2 regions of the Pseudoduganella aquatica genome follow, and region 2 is predicted to be linked to the other one. Evidence: riboswitches for the same ligand, from Rfam matches in the RefSeq annotation. Region 2 holds a riboswitch; the other holds the start of a gene.
What was found. A riboswitch is a leader RNA that binds a small molecule or an ion and turns the genes downstream of it on or off. The one in region 2 is predicted to bind thiamine pyrophosphate.

Region 1: it holds a riboswitch for thiamine pyrophosphate, as region 2 does, so the genes downstream of both, thiC (phosphomethylpyrimidine synthase ThiC) here and KT882_RS11345 (TonB-dependent siderophore receptor) in region 2, are expected to answer to the same signal.

The regions. Positions count from the first base shown of each region.
Region 1 is NZ_CP086370.1:1,484,688-1,488,084, forward strand. Features, by position in the region: gene KT882_RS06500 (DUF4214 domain-containing protein) at 1-331, shown strand, start outside; gene KT882_RS06505 (hypothetical protein) at 515-742, shown strand; gene KT882_RS06510 (hypothetical protein) at 795-1,109, shown strand; gene KT882_RS06515 (hypothetical protein) at 1,158-1,451, shown strand; gene KT882_RS06520 (hypothetical protein) at 1,575-1,955, shown strand; TPP riboswitch at 2,043-2,145, shown strand; gene thiC (phosphomethylpyrimidine synthase ThiC) at 2,242-3,397, shown strand, end outside.
Region 2 is NZ_CP086370.1:2,581,008-2,584,404, reverse strand. Features, by position in the region: gene KT882_RS11355 (hypothetical protein) at 1-601, opposite strand, end outside; gene KT882_RS11350 (iron-containing alcohol dehydrogenase) at 745-1,905, shown strand; TPP riboswitch at 1,920-2,019, shown strand; gene KT882_RS11345 (TonB-dependent siderophore receptor) at 2,067-3,397, shown strand, end outside.

The sequences.
Region 1 (3,397 bases), 1.1 Mb from region 2:
CCGCACGCCGGACATCGGTGGCCTGGGCTATTGGATGGCGGTGCTGGATGCCGGCAGCAGTATGCGGGACGTTGCAGGCAGCTTTATTGGGAGCGCCGAATTCCAGGGTATGTACGGCGCCAATCTGTCGGCCGACGCGTTTATCTCCAAGCTGTACGCCAATGTGCTGCACCGCGCGCCGGACCAGGGCGGACTCGAATATTGGAGCAACTCCGTCAAGAATGGTTTGGCCTATGCCGACATGCTGGTGAGCTTCAGCGAAAGTGCGGAGAACCAGTTGCAGGTCATTGGCGCTATTCAGAATGGGATCTCTTACACGCCGTTTGCCTGACCCGGCCTGCTTGCCGAAAATGGATCCCCGCTTCGGCGGGGATTTTTTTTGGCTAACTGTAAGCAATTACCGCAAGTTGTAAGCGCGTGTAAAGCCCGTCAACTGCATGAAACCGGGCCGCGTTTTCTGCTCAGTGACACGGCAAATGTGCACGAAACCACAAACTAGAAAGAGGACTGAAAAATGAAAAAAGTAATCGCTACCCTGATCGCCGGACTGTTCGCTAGCGCTGCGTTTGCACAGGCCTCCGCACCAGCAACGGCGCCCGCCGCTCCAGCAGCACCGGTAGCCAAGACCGAAGTAAAAGTGGAAACCAAAGCCGCAGTCAAAGCAGAACACAAAGCAGAGCACAAGGCAGAACATAAAGAAGTCAAGGAAGCGGCAAAGCCAGCCGCCCCTGCAACGAAGTAAGCAGTAAAAGTTAACTAAATAAACCGTTTATATCATTACAGAGGAATACACCATGACCAAGACTATCGCTACCCTGATCGCCGGCCTGTTCGCAACCGCAGCTTTCGCACAAACCCCGGCGCCTGCAGCCGCGCCAGCGCCTTCCGCCAAGACCGAGGCGGTTGCCGCGAAAGCGGAAACCAAGGAAGCCGCGAAGACCGATGTGAAAGCGGAACCTGCGAAAGAACACAAGAAAGCCGCCAAGGGCACGCACCACAGCAAAGCCGCAGCCAAGCCGGCGGAAAAAACCGCAAGCGCCCCGGCCGCAGCACCAGCAGCACCAGCAGCCCCGGTCGTCGCTTCGGCCACCACTCCGGCCGCCAAGTAATCGCAGCACCGAACAAACCATTCATATACTGACCAAGGAAAAAATATCATGACCAAGACTATCGCTACCCTGATCGCCGGCTTGTTCGCAACCGCTACCTTCGCTCAAACCCCGGCTCCTGCCGCTGCTCCAGCGCCGTCGGCCAAGGCGGAAGCCAAAGTGGTGAAAGCGGAAGCCAAGGAAAGCAAGGAAGTGGTGAAGACCGAGAAGGCCGAAAAGTCGAAAGAGAAATCGCACGCCAAGGATGGCAAGCATGCTGAGAAGGCCGCCGCCACGCCAGCCGCCGCTACGCCTGCCGCAGCACCAGCCGTCGCAGCCGCACCTGCGCCAGCCGCGAAGTAATTTCCGGCGCTTGCCTGGAGCCCCGCTTCGGCGGGGCTTTTTTTCGTCTGCTTGAGGATGTGCGCCGTAACGCCGCCACGCTCGGTTATCATCGCATTTTGAACAGATGGATGGAGTTTGGTGGTGAAGACAATCGTAGCGGCCCTGATGATGGCGGCGGCAATGGCGGCGCAGGCCGCACCGGCGGCGCGCCCGCCGCAGGACGTGTCCCTGATAGAGCTGATCGCAAACCCCGCGCGCTTCGACGGCAAGCAAATCCGCGTGAGCGGCTACCTGGTGCGCGAGTTCGATGGCGATGCAATCTACCTGCACCGCGACGACTACGACCACGGCATCCTGCGCAACGGCCTGTGGGTCACCTTCGCCAAGGACAGCCCCGAGCTGCGCTGCAAAACTTTGCGCTACGCCTCGGTGGAAGGAAAGTTCGTCGCCAAGGAACGCGGCCACCGTGGCTTGTGGAGCGGCTCGATCGACCGCATTGCCCGCTGCAGCGTATCGCGCTGAGCCTGCGGTGCAATAAAAAAGTTTAGTTTCGAATCAATGTTGCCTGCGTTCGCGGGCCATGTATAATTCAAACCGCTGCCGCAAGGCGGCACACGCTAGGGGTCCTGCGTTGCGAAAGCGGCGCGGGTGAGAAATACCCTCCGAACCTGATCTGGATAATGCCAGCGAAGGGAAGCTTTAGGCCTCCACCCGCCACGCCGCGCGCCCGTACTTTGGGGACTGCGCGCCGCAGCCGGGTATTTGCCGAACCTCCTTTGCTGGCTCCTGTAGCCAACAAAGGAGCCAAATGAACGCCAACCCGAAATTCCTGTCCGCCACCGCTGAAGTGGACAGCGCGGCCATCGCGCCGCTGCCGAATTCCCGCAAATTCTATGTCGAGGGCAGCCGCCCGGATATCCGCGTGCCCATGCGCGAGATCTCGCAGTCCGACACCCCGGCCAGCTTCGGCCACGAGAAGAACCCGCCCATCTACGTCTACGACACCTCCGGCCCGTACACCGACCCGGACGTGCAGATCGATATCCGCTCCGGCCTGGCCACGCCGCGCCTGCCGTGGATACTGGAGCGCGATGACACCGAGGAGCTGGACGGCCCGACTTCGGACTACGGCAAGGAGCGCCTGAACGACGCCGCGCTGGCCGAGCTGCGTTTCAACCTGACCCGCAAGCCGCGCCGCGCCAAGGCAAACGGCAATGTCACGCAAATGCACTACGCACGCCAGGGCATCATCACGCCCGAGATGGAGTTCGTGGCGATCCGCGAAAACATGCGCCGCAAGGAGTACCTGGCGGAGCTGAAAGCGTCCGGCCCCATGGGTGAACGCATGGCGGAAATGATGGGCCGCCAGCATCCGGGCCAGAACTATGGCGCCGCAACCCCGGCCGAGATCACGCCCGAATTCGTGCGCGAGGAAATCGCCCGTGGCCGCGCCATTATCCCGGCCAATATCAACCACCCCGAAGTGGAGCCGATGATCATCGGCCGCAATTTCCTGGTCAAGATCAACGCCAACATCGGCAACTCGGCCGTCACCTCGTCCATCGGCGAGGAAGTGGAGAAGATGACCTGGGCCATCCGCTGGGGCGGCGACAATGTGATGGATCTGTCCACCGGCAAGCATATCCACGAAACGCGCGAATGGATCATCCGCAACAGCCCCGTACCTATCGGCACGGTGCCGATCTACCAGGCGCTGGAGAAGGTGAACGGCAAGGCAGAAGACCTGACCTGGGAGATTTTCCGCGACACGCTGATTGAACAGGCGGAGCAGGGCGTGGACTACTTCACCATCCACGCCGGCGTGCTGCTGCGCTACGTGCCGCTGACGGCCAAGCGCCTGACGGGCATTGTGTCGCGGGGCGGCTCCATCATGGCCAAGTGGTGCCTGGCGCATCACAAGGAGTCCTTCCTGTACACGCACTTCGAAGAGATCTGCGAAATCA
Region 2 (3,397 bases):
GGCCGGGATATTTGAGCTCGATCTGCTTGTAGTGGATGCAGCTGTCCGGAGTCAGCGCGGTGATGGCCGGCTGCTGGTAGGTCAGGCCGGCCTTGTCGCGCACGCTGAGGCGCGAACCGTTGCCGTCCGAGCGCAGCTCGATGCCGCCATCCTTGGTGATGAGCGTGAGCGCGCTGTCCTGCGACGGGTCGGGTCCGGCCACCATGATGGCGGCCATGCGGTGCTTGGAATCCAGGGTCAGCATGGCGTTGCTGCCGTTGTCCTGCGTGACGTAGCCGCCGCGCTCGATGCCTTCCTCGTCGTAGATGATCATGCCCGCCGCCTTGCTGCCGCGCTTGGACACGTGGCCGCCGGTCATTACCGCGTCCGGCAGGTCGCCGCCCAGGCGGGCGCGAACGATGCCCTTGCCATCGACCACCACCACTTCCTTGGCGCGCACGCTGTCGAAGATGGCGTTTTTCAGGCTGGCGCCGGCCATGGCGCCGCCGCCGGCCAGCAGCAGCAAACCGGCCACCCACAAGCCGTTCTGACGGTTCAGGCGCTTGCGCAGCCGGACATTCTCTTGCTCGCAGGCGAGCAGGCGTTGTTCTATCGAGGTCAAATCAGGTCTCCTGGTAAGTTCATTGCCAATCTTGCCACATTTCCAGATGGAAATGCAACCACCCGTGGCGTGCCAAACACATTGCAGGCGGCTGAGCGATAATGGCGGGCTCAAGCCAGCCAAATTCAAACAAGGAGCCTGCTTTGCTTAACTTCGATTTCCACAACCCTACCCAGATCCTGTTCGGCCAGGGCCAGATCGCCGCCATCACGCCGCTGGTGCCGGCCGGCGCGCGCGTGCTGATGCTGTACGGCGGCGGCAGCATCAAGCGCAACGGCGTCTACGAGGAAGTGAAGGCTGCGCTGAGCGGCCACACGGTGATCGAATTCGCCGGCATCGAGCCCAACCCGCACTACGAAACGCTGATGAAAGCGGTCGCCATCGTCAAGGCCGAGAAGATCGATTTCCTGCTGGCGGTGGGCGGCGGCTCCGTGATCGACGGCACCAAGTTCGTCGCGGCAGCCGCGCTGTTCGGCGAAGAAGACCCATGGCTGATCCTGAAGAAAGGCGGCGCCAATATCAACGCCGCCCTGCCCTTCGGCAGCGTGCTGACCCTGCCCGCCACCGGCTCGGAAATGAACGCCGCCAGCGTGGTCACGCGCGCCGCCACGCAGGAAAAGCGCGCCTTCCACAGCCGCCACGTGTTCCCGAAATTCTCCGTACTCGATCCGAGCAAGACCTTCACGCTGCCGCTGCGCCAGGTGGGCAACGGCGTGGTGGACGCTTTTGTGCACGTGATGGAGCAGTACCTGACCTACCCGGTCAACGCGCCGGTGCAGGACCGCTGGGCCGAAGGCCTGCTGCTGACGCTGATCGAGGAAGGCCCGAAAACGCTGAGCGAGCCGGAGAACCTGGACGTGCGCGCCAACGTCATGTGGAGCGCGACCATGGCGCTGAACGGCGTGATCGGCGTGGGCGTGCCCCAGGACTGGGCCACCCACATGATAGGCCACGAGCTGACCGCGCTGTACCAGCTGGACCACGCGCAAACCCTGGCCGTGGTGCTGCCGGGCATACTGACGGTGCGCAAGGAAGCCAAGCGCGCCAAGCTGCTGCAGTACGCGGCGCGCGTCTGGGGCATCAGCGAGGGCGATGAGGACAGCCGCATCGCCGCCGCCATCGCACGCACGCGCAGCTTCTTCGAGCAGATGGGCGTGCCGACGCGCTTGTCCGGCTACGGCCTGGACGCGTCCGCGATCGACGCCGTGGTGGCCGCGCTGGAAGCGCACAAGCTGGTCAAGCTGGGCGAACACCGCGACGTGGACGCCGCCGCCGCCCGCGCGGCACTGGAGCTCAGTTTGTAAATCGTGCTACACTTGTAATTCGCTAGGGGTCCTGGGAACGCGTTTTCCGGGTGAGAGATACCCTTCGTACCTGATCTGGATAATGCCAGCGAAGGAAAGCGCAAAGTTGTTTCCCCTCCTTTGTACCCTTCCGTTGGCTCCCATTTTTACGAGAGCCTAAAATGTCCGCACGAAATTTCGCAGTTAGCACGATCGCCCTGGCGGTCTCCCAAGCCTTTACCGTTTCCGCCTTTGCAGACGACGCGCCAGCCGTAGCGCCAGCCGTAGCGCCAGCCGAACAAGCGCCGTCGGAAGTGGTCGTCATCACCGGCAAGAACGCCGCCCCCCGCGCCTCCGTGGCCGGCTTTACCGACATGCCGCTGCTGCTCACGCCCGCATCGGTGACGGTGCTGAGCCGCGAGAAGATGCAGGATCTGAACATCCGCTCCACCACCGACGCCGCCAAGTTCGACGCCAGCATCAGCGACGCCTACAACGCCGTCGGCTACGCCGAGCAGTTCTCCATCCGCGGCTTCAAGCTCGACAACGGCAGCAGCTACCGCAAGGATGGCATGATCATCCCTGGCGACACCCAGATCCCGCTGGAGAACAAGGAAGCCATCGAGGTGCTGAAGGGCCTGGCCGGCCTGCAGTCCGGCATGGCCACGCCGGGCGGCATCATCAATTACGTGACCAAGCGCCCGACCGCCACGCCGCTGCGCTCCGTCACCATCGAAGCGAGCGAGCGCGGCACGGTGCTGGGCGCCGTGGACGTGGGCGGCCGCTTCGAGGACCGCCGCTTCGGCTACCGCGTGAACGTGGCCGGCGAGCGCCTGCGCTCCTACGTCAAGGGCGCGGACGGCCACCGCAACTTCATTTCCGGCGCCTTCGACTGGCAGATCTCGCCGCAGGCGCTGCTGCAGCTGGACGCGGACTACCAGAAGAAATCGCAAGTGTCGGTGCCCGGCTTCCAGCTGATTAACAACGCCACGCTGCCCAAGATCTCCGCCGACAATATGCTCAACAACCAGTCGTGGAGCTATCCGGTGGAGACCGAAAGCAGCAACATCGGCGCGCGCTTCAGCTACCAGTTCAACCAGGACTGGAACGCCACCGTGAGCGCCAACAGCCACTCCTTCAAGCGCGACGACTACACCGCCTTCCCTTACGGCTGCGGCGCCCAGGACCTGTACCCCGGCTTCTGCGCCAACGGCGACTACGACGTGTACGACTACATCAGCCTGGGCGAACGCAAAAAGCCGCAAGCCATGCAGGCCATGGTGCAGGGCAAATTCGCCACCGGCGCCGTCAAGCACGCCGTCACCGGCGGCTACTCCTTCTACAAGAACAGCGAGAAGTGGGGCGACGACATTTACGAATACGCGGGCACCAGCAATATCTTCCACCCTGTCGCCGTCAAGCCCACGGGCCTGACCAGCGGCCCGGTGACGGAGCGCCGCAGCGACCGTGAACGCGCGGTCTTCTTCCAGGACGTGGTGGGCCTGACCGAGCA